Regions from separate parts of the Fictibacillus enclensis genome, predicted to be linked through region 2. Evidence: a T-box and tRNA genes for the amino acid it is inferred to sense, from the RefSeq annotation. Region 2 holds a T-box; the other holds one or more tRNA genes.
The links. The T-box of region 2 lies ahead of serS (serine--tRNA ligase). A T-box ahead of a tRNA ligase gene usually reads a tRNA of that ligase, here a tRNA-Ser.
Positions count from the first base shown of each region.

Region 1: it encodes a tRNA-Ser, which carries the amino acid that the T-box ahead of serS (serine--tRNA ligase) is inferred to sense. The anticodon was not compared.

Region 1 covers NZ_CP126109.1:2,924,108-2,930,338, forward strand. Annotated here, with positions in the region: gene QNH15_RS15375 (MFS transporter) at 1-895, opposite strand, end outside; gene QNH15_RS15380 (superoxide dismutase) at 1,040-1,651, opposite strand; tRNA gene QNH15_RS15385 (tRNA-Phe) at 2,174-2,249, opposite strand; tRNA gene QNH15_RS15390 (tRNA-Met) at 2,254-2,330, opposite strand; tRNA gene QNH15_RS15395 (tRNA-Ser) at 2,509-2,601, opposite strand; tRNA gene QNH15_RS15400 (tRNA-Ile) at 2,615-2,691, opposite strand; tRNA gene QNH15_RS15405 (tRNA-His) at 2,730-2,805, opposite strand; tRNA gene QNH15_RS15410 (tRNA-Met) at 2,822-2,898, opposite strand; tRNA gene QNH15_RS15415 (tRNA-Asn) at 2,904-2,978, opposite strand; gene QNH15_RS15420 (DUF456 domain-containing protein) at 3,127-3,609, opposite strand; gene QNH15_RS15425 (Na/Pi cotransporter family protein) at 3,637-5,241, opposite strand; gene QNH15_RS15430 (DUF1189 domain-containing protein) at 5,425-6,192, shown strand; gene QNH15_RS15435 (DUF1002 domain-containing protein) at 6,231-6,231, opposite strand, start outside.
Region 2 covers NZ_CP126109.1:16,537-22,767, reverse strand. Annotated here, with positions in the region: gene QNH15_RS00085 (hypothetical protein) at 102-401, shown strand; gene serS (serine--tRNA ligase) at 428-1,702, opposite strand; T-box leader at 1,965-2,179, opposite strand; gene pdxT (pyridoxal 5'-phosphate synthase glutaminase subunit PdxT) at 2,219-2,803, opposite strand; gene pdxS (pyridoxal 5'-phosphate synthase lyase subunit PdxS) at 2,822-3,706, opposite strand; gene QNH15_RS00065 (serine hydrolase) at 3,852-5,144, opposite strand; gene guaB (IMP dehydrogenase) at 5,304-6,231, opposite strand, start outside.

The DNA of each region.
Region 1 (6,231 bases), 2.2 Mb from region 2:
TTAAAAACAAGAACGGCGAAAGAAACAGGATCAACCCTCCAACAAAGATGGATTTTTTCCTTCGTTCCTTGTTCATGTACCGGGATACAACAAAATAGCCGATAAAGGATACTGCCGATTGAACAAGACCGAACGTGCCAAGCGCAAATTCACTGTCTGAAATAATATAAACCCAGATGACGATCAAAAAGATAAATGTGCCTTCTCGAATCCCTTGAAAAAAATGGGCATACAAGATTCGCGCCCAGTTTCGATTGTATGTCCGGGATTTAAGGATTTGCCATATATGAAACTTCCCTTCCGCTTTTTGCCGCTTCAAGAAAAAGCTGATGACTACAGCTGTAAAAAACAAAAACAACGAGACGGTAAAAATAATGCGATAGCCAGTAAACTTATCCAGCTGGGAAATTAAGAATCCCGAGGTTATAGGTCCAACCATACCTGATAACGAAGTGAATACACCAAGATAACCGTTAAAGGAATCACGCGTGTCCGGCTCAGTCACTTCAAACGTCAACACGTTAAAAGCCAGCCAGTAGAACCCTGAGCCCGCACCAAGAAGACCTCCCAGCAAGAGAAGACGCTCGCTTGCCTGTTCTCCCAGAAAAAGCACAAACAAATAAAACAGCGACAGGATGGTAACACCAATTCGAAGTACAATAACCCTGTCAATTTTTTTGGTTAATCTCCCCGCAATAAAAAAAGCAACAGGCTGAATGCACACAATGGATAAATTATATAGAGCAATGTCTCTCAATTCTCCCGACTGTTTCCACAAATAAATGTTAACGAATGTATTGGACAAAGCGGTGCTCAGCGCGAACAGTCCGCCAATCACAAGCAATAAAAGCAATTCCTTCGTTCTGTCTGTATCTCCGAACAATTTAAATTTCATGATCTCGCCCCTTTGCAATTCACATGTAGTTTTCACCACTTGTAAGGGGCTATTCGCCAATCGGAAAATTGGTTTTTATTGTAATTCCAATAAAAACAAAAGCCGGCTCCCCTGAGGAAACCGGCTTTCACCTGAAATACTTGCTTATTTTGCTTCGTTGTAGCGTTTTTCAACTTCATCCCAGTTTACAACATTCCAGAATGCGTTGATATAGTCAGGACGCTTGTTTTGATACTTAAGGTAATAAGCGTGCTCCCAAACATCAAGTCCAAGAATTGGTGTTTTGCCTTCCATTACAGGGTTGTCCTGGTTGGGAGTGCTTGTTACTTCCAACTCACCGTTATTTACAACAAGCCATGCCCAGCCAGATCCGAAACGGCCTTTTGCAGCGTTCGCGAACTGCTCTTTGAAAGCATCAAGGCTTCCAAATTTGTTGTTGATGGCATCAGCCACTTCACCAGTTGGCTCATTGGATCCGCCTGGTTTAAGGATTTCCCAGAACAAACTGTGGTTCGCATGCCCGCCGCCGTTATTGCGTACAGCCGTGCGAATGTTTTCTGGCAGAGAATCAAGGTTAGTCAGAATGTCAACCAAGTTTTTGCTTTCAAACTCGGATTGGCCTTCAAGAGCTGCGTTCAAGTTGTCAACATATGTCTTATGATGACGGTCATGGTGGATATTCATCGTATCCTCATCAATGTGTGGTTCAAGTGCGTTTGCGGCGTAAGGTAAAGCAGGCAGTTCAAACTTTGCCATGATACATCTCCTCCTTGATATGTAGTTCATTTTTTATTTCATTTTGGGAAACCCCAAATTGAAAACTTAGTCAACAAGAATGTTTAATAAGTAGCACAACACATACATTATCAGATTTACCCTTATCTTTCAACGATAAACCCTTATTGGAAGAAGCTTATTTTTTACGACGGAATAGAGCGCTATGACTTGTTTTCATTGAAATGGATTAAAAAGCGGTAAATTCCCTGCAAAATGCACAGTTTTGCAATTTTTTTGTTAATCTTCGACTGGAGAGTAACAGACCTCTCCCTTTTGGAATGAAATTTTGTCTTAAATGTCCTCACATTAGCGGAAGATATTTAATTACTCTCAAAACTCCTGTGTTTATTCTCAAAATGAACCGATTTATTCTCAAAAAAGCCCCTTTTACTCTCAAACCGTATATGTCGACACTAATCGAGCATATTCGACGCATTTATTTTGAAATGTTGTAAACAAAAAACCTTTGCCAAAAAGGCAAAGGTTACGTATGTATAGAAATGGTGGCTCGAGACGGAATCGAACCGCCGACACGAGGATTTTCAGTCCTCTGCTCTACCGACTGAGCTATCGAGCCACTTTGGTTGCGGGGACAGGATTTGAACCTGCGACCTTTGGGTTATGAGCCCAACGAGCTACCAGACTGCTCCACCCCGCGATGATATGAATGCTTACGGATGATGTTATTCCTCCGTAGCTTGACCTCTTCCTCTACAAGCTATTTCTTGAAGTGTATCCGTCGAGGTTACTCGTAGCCTACTCGTGCTGTAGCGCTCGTTGCTCCACCCCGCGATGATATGAATGCTTACGGATGTTATTACTCTTTACAAAGTAAATGGAGGAGGTAGAGGGATTCGAACCCCCGCGAGCCGCTAAGCCCCTGTCGGTTTTCAAGACCGATCCCTTCAGCCAGACTTGGGTATACCTCCGTATGATTGTATGTGGTGGACCCTGTAGGACTCGAACCTACGACCAATCGGTTATGAGCCGACCGCTCTGACCAACTGAGCTAAGGGTCCATGTGGTTTTATTAAGTATATCATATATGTAAGTATAATGGGGCGACCGATGGGAATCGAACCCACGAATGCCGGAACCACAATCCGGTGCGTTAACCACTTCGCCACGATCGCCATCGCCTAAAAAATATGGTAGCGGCGGAGGGGATCGAACCCCCGACCTCACGGGTATGAACCGTACGCTCTAGCCAGCTGAGCTACACCGCCATAGTTGGCTCCACAGGTAGGACTCGAACCTACGACCGATCGGTTAACAGCCGATAGCTCTACCACTGAGCTACTGTGGAACAATTATGTTGTCCTCTAAGGGACAAGAATTACTATATCATTTTTCCGTTATGTAAGTCAACTCTTTTTTTCAACAGCCTTGGTTGGCCGTTGTCGAGAAGACAGATATAAATATAGCATGTTCCCATCCGCTTAGCAAGCACTTTTTTATAAAACCACATACAAAAAGTATCCAATCATAATCAATTGAATGACAATCTTGACTAGCGTCCCTCCCAAAAAGCCAAGGACCGAGCCTACACCGACTCGGAAGGCATCCATGGGAGATTTGCGTCCAATAACGAGTTCAGCCAGAAACGCCCCGATAAATGGACCGGCAATAATACCGGCCACCGGAATTACAAATGGTCCGACAAGCAGGCCGATGGTACTTCCCCATATGGCCGCCTTCGATCCTCCCCGCCTTTTGACTCCATATAAATTGCTGATATAATCCACCACAAACAAACTAGCCAGCAGAATGGCCTGCACGACGATAAAGAAGATAGTGAATGACTGAAAGGAATAAAATAAGCCATACAATAAAAATCCCAGTATAAGAAACAGCGCGCCTGGCAAAATCGGAAAGATTAAGCCGGCAAAGGCTAGCAGAAATGACAAGATGATCAGCGTCCAATATAGATAATCCAACGTTTTACCTCCTACTATCTTGCATTTTTATCTTTCAAGAACAGCTTCAGCAATATTGACGGAATGATCACCGATCCGTTCCAAATTACTGATGAAGTCGACATAGACAACACTTTCCTGACCGCTGCTCAAATTATTGTTGATATCCTGAATATGCTTCTTTCTTAATGTTTTTTCCATCTCATCAATACCATCCTCAATGGACAGTACTTCTTCTGCCATGGACTTGTTATTGGTCTCGAGCGCCATAATGGCCTTTTCCAGACAGGATTGAGTAAGAATCATCATATTCTCAAAATCCCTGGAAGTGACCTCTGAAAGCTTAATATTATTTCTAGCCATAAAACAGACCAGATCAATCATATTTTTCATATGGTCCCCTACCCGCTCGATATCCTTACAGAGGTTTAGCAGCATCGTATGCTCAGTAGATTCGTTTTTGGAAAGAGAATGAATCGATAATTTCACGAGAAACTTTGTAAGCTGGCGGTCAAATCTGTTAATTTCCTCTTCATACTGCATGGCGGTGTCCGCATACCGGTTTTTTCGTGTTTGAAAGAAAAGCAACGCCTGATTAAGGCCCTCCCGGGAATAGGCTGCCATTTTCAGCAATTCCTGTCTCGCCTGATGCAAAGCAAATTCAGGTGAACTGTTGATCACTTTTTCATCCAGCTTCACCGTTTGAGTATCAACGGTCCACTCATCATCCCGGATCAACCGGGTAACACCATAGACCAAAAATGAGATGAACGGAAACAAAATAATGACATTTGCCACATTAAAAAAGCCATGTGCAAAAGCGATTTCCATCGCCGGCTTCAAATTCATAAACCCTGTGAGCCATTCAATGATGCTTTTATAAGGAATAAAGAAAATAACAAAGATAACGGTTCCGATGACATTAAACAGTACATGAACGAGCGCGGCACGCTTGGCATTCTGTGAAGCTCCGATGGCTGCAATCACCGCGGTGATGGTCGTTCCAATGTTATCTCCAAATAAAACAGCAAGAGCTCCGCTCAGATGAATTAAATCCATGGAAAACATTTGTTGAAGAATACCCACGGTGGCACTGGATGACTGCAGCACCATGGTAGCGAACATCCCAGCTGCAATCCCCAGAAACGGCTGGTCATTGAGATGGTCGGTTATATTTTTAAAATTCAGGGAGGTTTGCAGCGGCTCCATTCCTGCTCCCATCAGCTGCAATCCAAAAAACAGTCCTCCAAGACCAAAAAGGATCCTCCCAATAAACACGTATTTATAATTGCGGATAAAGAAAACAAAAAATGCGCCAACTGCGAGTAATGGCAGACCGAAGCCTGCAGCATCAAAGCCAATAATAAAAGCGGTAAACGTTGTACCTATATTGGCTCCCATAATGATTCCCACTGCCTGTCTTAATGTAAGCATACGAGCATTAACAAGTCCGACTGTCAAAACCGTTGTAGCGGAGCTGGACTGAATCAGCATCGTAACAAACAAACCGGCGAGAATCCCTGTAAATGTATTCGTTGTTAAACTGTCAAGAATATTTCGCAGCCGGTCTCCGGCAGAATTCTGGAGCCCTTCCCCCAAATATTTAATTCCAAAAAGAAAAAGGCCGAGTCCGCCCAAAAACTGAAACAGCATATCCTGAACACTCAATGTATTTGACAACCCCTTTTAACTAATCATCCTTCTGATATTATCTAGTTTTATAAATGTTATGTAAAGACGCTTCTGAAAACCTTAACAAACCAATGGCTTACACATTGTTTGTTTCCTCATTATTCGCTAAAATTAATACAGACCATTCAGGAAATGAGGAGTTACATGAGAATTTTCAATCATTTTATTAAAAGTCTGTTTTCCCCGCAGACTGTCGCTCGTCTACGCTTTCAAGGGGTTGGAAAAGCGATCGGATACATATTTTTTCTTATTTTTCTCACTTCCATTCCCTTTGGAATTACATTTTCCATGGCCTTTAAATCAGGAATAGAGGAATTTGAGCAGTCCATGAAGTCCGATATACCTGATTTCACGTTAAAGGATGGAAAGCTTTCTTCACAGCTCAAAATGCCCGTCATTCAAACGGATGACAATCAAACCTTTATTTTTGATACCACGGGAGCCGTAAAGGAAAGCGACCTTAATAAGTACAATGATGTCATTGCCATGTTAAAGAACAAGGCGATCATTACATCGGGTGGTGAAACCCAAGCCTTTCCGTATCAGACGCTTGGCGATGTGACACTGACCAAACAGGATGTGAGTTCCTGGATCAATAAACTTTCGGATTTGCTTCCTATTTTGCTTCCATTGATTTTTTTGTTCATTTACCTCTTTACTGTAGCCATGAAGTTTATTGGGGTAACTGTCCTCGCCGTCATCGGCCTTGTTTTGCAGAACATCAGCCGCCGAAGCCTTAATTACAGAAGATTGTGGGTCATGTCCGCCTATTCCGTTACCCTGCCTACGGTTTTCTTTGCGGTCATGAAGCTTTTACATACCGAGGTGCCCTTCTCTTTTATCATTTATTGGGCAGTGGCTTCCCTCTTCCTACATCTTTCCATTAAAGAAACACCTGAGCCAAAAGCATAAAAAGAGGAGCCGGTTTCGGCTCCTTTTCGTATGGCCTTT
Region 2 (6,231 bases):
AAAATATATTACCATGTGACTACCTATAAAGTCAACCGCTTTTTACAAAAATATTCCCTTATTCATTCTATGCATTCCATCGGCAAAAAAGACACGGTATATTGAATAAAAAGGGGGATGAAGACATAAAGAAACTTCGGATTGCTGTTTTATTACTGCTGATTAGTCTTGCCTACCTGCTGTACCGCCTCGGGCAGGAAACACTATACCTGTCCCGCTTTTCAGTGCATGCTGATAATCCTGTGTCTCTGCACTGGAACAGAATCAGCCTGGATACTCAATTGGTAAAAGGTGACCCCGGCTCCATCTATGAAATCTGGATGACTCCTGTATATGGGTTGATTCTTATTGTCCTTATCCTCACCATCTTGTCCTTTAAAAAAGAGAAAAAGGGAGATTGAGTTCTCCCTTCCTCTGTTCAAGCTTATTATTGGATGATTTCCTTGTTCCCCATGTAAGGACGCAACACTTCCGGAATCACAATGCTTCCGTCTTCCTGCTGATAATTTTCCAAAATTGCAGCAACGGTTCGGCCGATCGCAAGTCCGGATCCATTTAACGTATGAACGTATTCCGGTTTTCCTTTGGCTTCACGACGGAAGCGGATTTGTGCTCTTCTCGCCTGGAAGGCTTCAAAATTGGAACAAGAAGAAATTTCACGGTACGTTCCATAGCTCGGAATCCATACTTCAATGTCGTACTTCTTCGCTGCCGTGAATCCTAAGTCAGCCGTACACATGCTGAGCACCCGGTAAGGAAGCTTCAGGAGCTGAAGAATTTTTTCAGCATGACCTGTAAGCTTTTCGAGTTCTTCATAAGAATCCTCCGGTTTAACAAAGCGTACAAGCTCAACCTTATTAAACTGATGCTGGCGGATCAGGCCGCGTGTGTCTCTTCCTGCAGAACCTGCTTCAGAACGAAAGCACGCGCTGTAGGCCACATAACCTTTTGGCAATTCCTCAGCTGTTAAAATCTCGTTGCGGTGCAAGTTTGTTACAGGGACTTCCGCTGTAGGAATTAAAAAGTAATCTTCTTCACGAATTTTAAACGCATCTTCTTCAAACTTAGGAAGCTGCCCGGTACCTGTCATGCTTTCCCGGTTTACCATATATGGCGGTAAAATCTCCGTATAACCATGGTGGTCTTCATGATAATCCATCATCATGTTGATCAAAGCACGTTCCAGGCGCGCCCCCGCTCCCTTATAAAAAGCAAAACGGCTGCCGGTTACTTTGGCTGCTCTTTCAAAGTCTACAATATCAAGGTCCGTTGCCAAGTCCCAATGTGCCTTAGGTTCAAAGGAAAATTCTTTAATATCTCCCCAATGGCGGACCGGCACGTTATCATCCTCTGTTTCACCAACAGGTACGCTCTCATGTGGAAGATTTGGCAAAGTCAGCATGATGTGATTCAAATCTTCTTCAGTCGTGCGGAGCTCCTCATCAATTGCTTTGATCCTGTCGCCCACTTCACGCATCTCTTTAATCAGATGATCCGCATCCTTCTTTTCACGCTTAAATTCCGCTACCTGTTTGGATACTTCATTCCGCTTGGACTTCAGCGTCTCCGTTTCACCAATCAACTGACGGCGGCGTTCATCCAACTCGAGAAAACGGTCAAGACCGGATAAATCTTCTCCACGTTTGCTTAGTTTTTCTTTTACTTCATCAAAATTCGCTCGTACAAATTTCAAATCCAGCATGTTTTTATCCTCCTTTATTTCACCTTTACACAACAACCAATGTTCCATCCAAAAGTACAATCCACTATATACCGAAAACCAAAGCCGTTATTCCCCCATAGCCGAACAAGAAGCAAGGAGTTCGAGGCGCCGCTGATTCCGAGGACCGGAGTTTAGTTACCCCTAAATGAGGATCCGAGGAATCAAGGCAACGAAGAAATCCGATGCTTATTGTTCGGCGTACAAAATTAAAAAACTCCCGTCCCTACACTACAATAAAGTAGAAAGGGACGAGAGTTAACCCGCGTTGCCACCCTGGTTGCAGGCGATCGCCTGCCGCTCGGCATTGATAACGGACAATGTGGACCGTGAAAGCCTACGTAACATTTCAGCTTTCCACTCAAGGATGGATTCGCAACTGATTTTGATCGGTTTTCACCAGCCACCGACTCTCTGGTCAAAAATCATGTTGCTACTGATTCCTGTCTTCGATTTAACAAATAATGTTTGTATAGTAATGTACAACAATTTCTTTTTTTATGCAATGACTTTTTTCGTTTCATCCACCATCTGCACAAAAAATTGATGCAGGCGATAGTCATCCGTTAGCTCCGGATGAAAGGCTGCACAAAGGAAATGTCCCTGTCTGGCACCTACAATGCGGTCATTGTGAACGGAAAGAACTTCAACGTCTTCACCAACATTCACAATGTAAGGAGCACGGATAAATACTCCATTTACGTCCTCACCCACACCTTTGATTTCAAGCTCTGCTTCAAAGCTTTCTTTTTGGCGGCCGAATGCATTGCGTTCAACCGTCATATCAATCAGCTCGAGGTGGGCGGTATCTTGTCCCTGAATGGTTTTCGCCATCAGGATGAGACCTGCACATGTGCCAAAAACCGGTTTTTCCTTTGCAAATGCTTTGAGTGGTTCAAGAAATTCATATTTATCGATTAAACGCCTCATGGCCGTGCTTTCTCCACCCGGGATAATCAGGCCATCAAGGTCGTTCAGCTCATCAATTCGCTTTACACTTACTGCTTCTGCGCCGCTTTCCTGTAAAGCTTTAATATGTTCCCTTACAGCGCCTTGCAGAGCAAGTACACCTATCTTAGTCATTTATGCAGCGTTCCCTTCTTACCAGCCTCGCTCCTGCATACGGTCTCCAGGAAGAAGCGTGGAGATGTCAATTCCTTTCATTGCTGTTCCAAGTCCTTTGGACAATTCTGCAATCAGCTCATAATCTCTGTAATGAGTAGTTGCTTCTACAATCGCACGGGCAAACTTTTCGGGGTTTGCTGATTTGAAGATTCCTGATCCAACAAACACACCGTCAGCTCCAAGCTCCATCATTAATGCGGCATCCGCTGGTGTAGCTACACCGCCGGCTGCAAAGTTAACGACTGGAAGACGGCCGTCTTTTTTGATTTGAAGAAGAATTTCATAAGGTGCTCCAAGGTTTTTCGCCTCTGTCATCAATTCATCTTCACTCATTGCAGATACTTTGCGGATCTGGCCTTGAATCATGCGCATGTGGCGAACCGCTTCAACAATGTTGCCTGTTCCTGGCTCACCTTTCGTACGAAGCATGGATGCTCCTTCACCAATACGGCGGGATGCTTCTCCAAGGTCACGTGCCCCACATACAAATGGAACGGTAAAATCACGTTTGTTTAAGTGGAACACTTCGTCGGCAGGAGTCAGTACTTCACTTTCATCCAGGTAGTCTACTCCCATGGATTCAAGAACACGAGCTTCGACAATGTGGCCGATTCTTGCTTTCGCCATAACGGGGATACTTACTGCATTGAGTACTTCCTCTACGATGGTAGGGTCAGCCATGCGAGCCACTCCGCCTGCTGCGCGAATATCAGCCGGCACACGCTCAAGCGCCATAACGGCTACTGCACCGGAAGCTTCAGCAATTTTGGCTTGCTCTGCATTGATGACATCCATGATGACTCCGCCTTTTTGCATTTCAGCCATTCCGCGTTTTACACGATCTGTACCTGTTTTCAACATGCTACATATCCCCCTATTTATTAACTCAAATCTGAGTTTTTGTAATAATCAAATTCACACTTATTTTAACGTAAAACCGATAAAATTCATAGGGTTTAAAAAAATACTCTCCAAAAGCAATGCTTTCGAAGAGTATGATATGACATTAGAACCAGCCTTTTACCGTATCCATTGCAGAATTCCAGACACCGCCAAAGAAATGACCCGTGCTTCTCATGGACAGTACAAACCAATTGGCTTTTTCGACGGCTTTGGTTGTTACCACACTGGCTTGTCCTTTGCCGGATCCATCATTGAGCAAATAGCCCTGATCCTTTTCTTTACCTGTATACTTCAGCTCGATGTGTCCGATCGCTTCACCTTTCTTAAGAGGGGCTTTCAATTTCCCGTCTTTATCGAGATGTTTTTTGTCGATCACAAGTACAGGCTTGTAGTTTTCTTTTTCACCGTTTTTCACCAGCATGGTTACCGGTTCTTTTGTTTTAATTCCTACTTCTTTACCCTTGCCTTGAATAACAGGAAGGGTTTTTTTGTTTTTGAGCTCGTAGCCCTTAGGCAATAATGTTTCTTTAGAATAATTTTCAAATCCATAACTCAGCAGCTTTTTCGTTTCGTCAAAACGGCCTTTGTAGCTGTCTGATTTCATTAAAACAGAGATAAGTCTTGTTCCATCGCGTTTAGCAGTAGCAGCAAAGGCATAACCGGCGCTGTCAGTGGTACCTGTCTTAAGACCATCTACACCTTTATATCCGTAAACAAGTTCCGGAAGCATCCAGTTCCAGTTTTTCATAAGGATTTTGTCATCGGTATTTGGACGGAACCATTTAGTAGGAATACTTGCGATATCCAGAACTTCCGGATAATCATTGATCAGCTTGTACGCAAGAATACCAACGGATTTTGCGGACATTTTATTCTCATCTGTTTTGCTTCCAACAGAATCAAATCCTTGCAGGTCATTGTTATTCAAACCTGTACAGTTAACAAAACGGGCATCCTTGATTCCCATTTCCTTGGCTTTGTCATTCATCATTTTAACAAACTTTTCTTCAGACCCGCCGACTAACTCTGCAAGCGCAATGGATGCACCGTTGGCAGAATAGATCGCCATCGCTTCGTAAAGTTCTTTTACCGAATATTTATAGTCACTGCGTAATGGGACATTTGATAGTGAACGGTTTTGAGAAATTTTATGGGCATATGTACTGATGGCAGTTTTTTGATCCCACTTAATTTTACCTTTTTTAATTGCTTCATTTACCAGGTATTCTGTCATCATTTTTGACATACTGGCAGGCGGCAATACTTGCTCGGCTTTCTTTTGATATAAAACCTTTCCTGTATCTCCATCAACTAAAATCGCGGTCTCTGAACTGGATTTAAGCACAGGAGCAGCACTTGCTTTATCTGAATATCCAAACATACTGGCTGATAACATCGAAACCAAAACAGCAGAAAACGTAATACCTTTAATTTTGTTGCCGAACAACACTGACACCTCCATACAATTTACACACAAACGTAATTGTACCATAGCAATATACAAAAAAATAGACAGAGGAATAACCTCTGTCCACTTTTTTTCAAAAATCTATCTTTAGACCGAATAATTTGGTGCTTCTTTGGTAATCTGCACCTGGTGAGGATGACTCTCACGAAGCCCGGCACCTGTAATTCGAACGAATTTGGAATTGTTTTGAAGTTCTTCGATGGTTGGTGTTCCGCAATATCCCATACCGGAACGAATACCGCCGATTAGCTGGAACAATGTATCAGCCAGCGGTCCTTTGTAAGGTACGCGTCCTTCAATGCCTTCCGGAACAAGTTTTTGGTTATTTTCCTGGAAATATCGGTCACGGCTTCCTTGTTCCATGGCGCCGATAGACCCCATTCCCCGGTATACCTTAAACTGACGTCCCTGATAAATCTCACGCTCTCCCGGGCTTTCTGATACACCGGCAAGCATGCTGCCCAGCATAACGGCATGTCCTCCAGTAGCCAAAGCTTTTACGATGTCACCGGAATATTTAATGCCGCCGTCCGCAATGACAGGTATCCCGTGCTTGCGGGCTTCTGTCGCACAATCATAAACAGCTGTAATCTGTGGAACGCCAACTCCTGCCACAACGCGTGTAGTACAGATGGACCCAGGACCAATACCTACTTTAACCACACTTGCGCCTGCTTCAATAAGATCCCTTGTCGCTTCGGCAGTAGCCACATTACCGGCAATAATCGTAAGGTCCGGGTATTTGGCACGAACTTCCCGGACTTTAGTCAGTACGCCTTCAGAATGGCCATGAGCGGTATCAATAACGATAGCATCCACGCCAGCTTCCACAAGCTTGTCGATACGAACCATCGCATCCTTCGTCACACCTACTGCTGCACCAGCCAGCAAACGTCCCTGGCTGTCTTTTGCAGAGTTCGGAAACTCAATCACTTTCTCAATATCTTTTATGGTAATTAATCCTTGAAGAGTTCCTTCATCATCAACCAATGGAAGCTTTTCAATCTTATGCTTT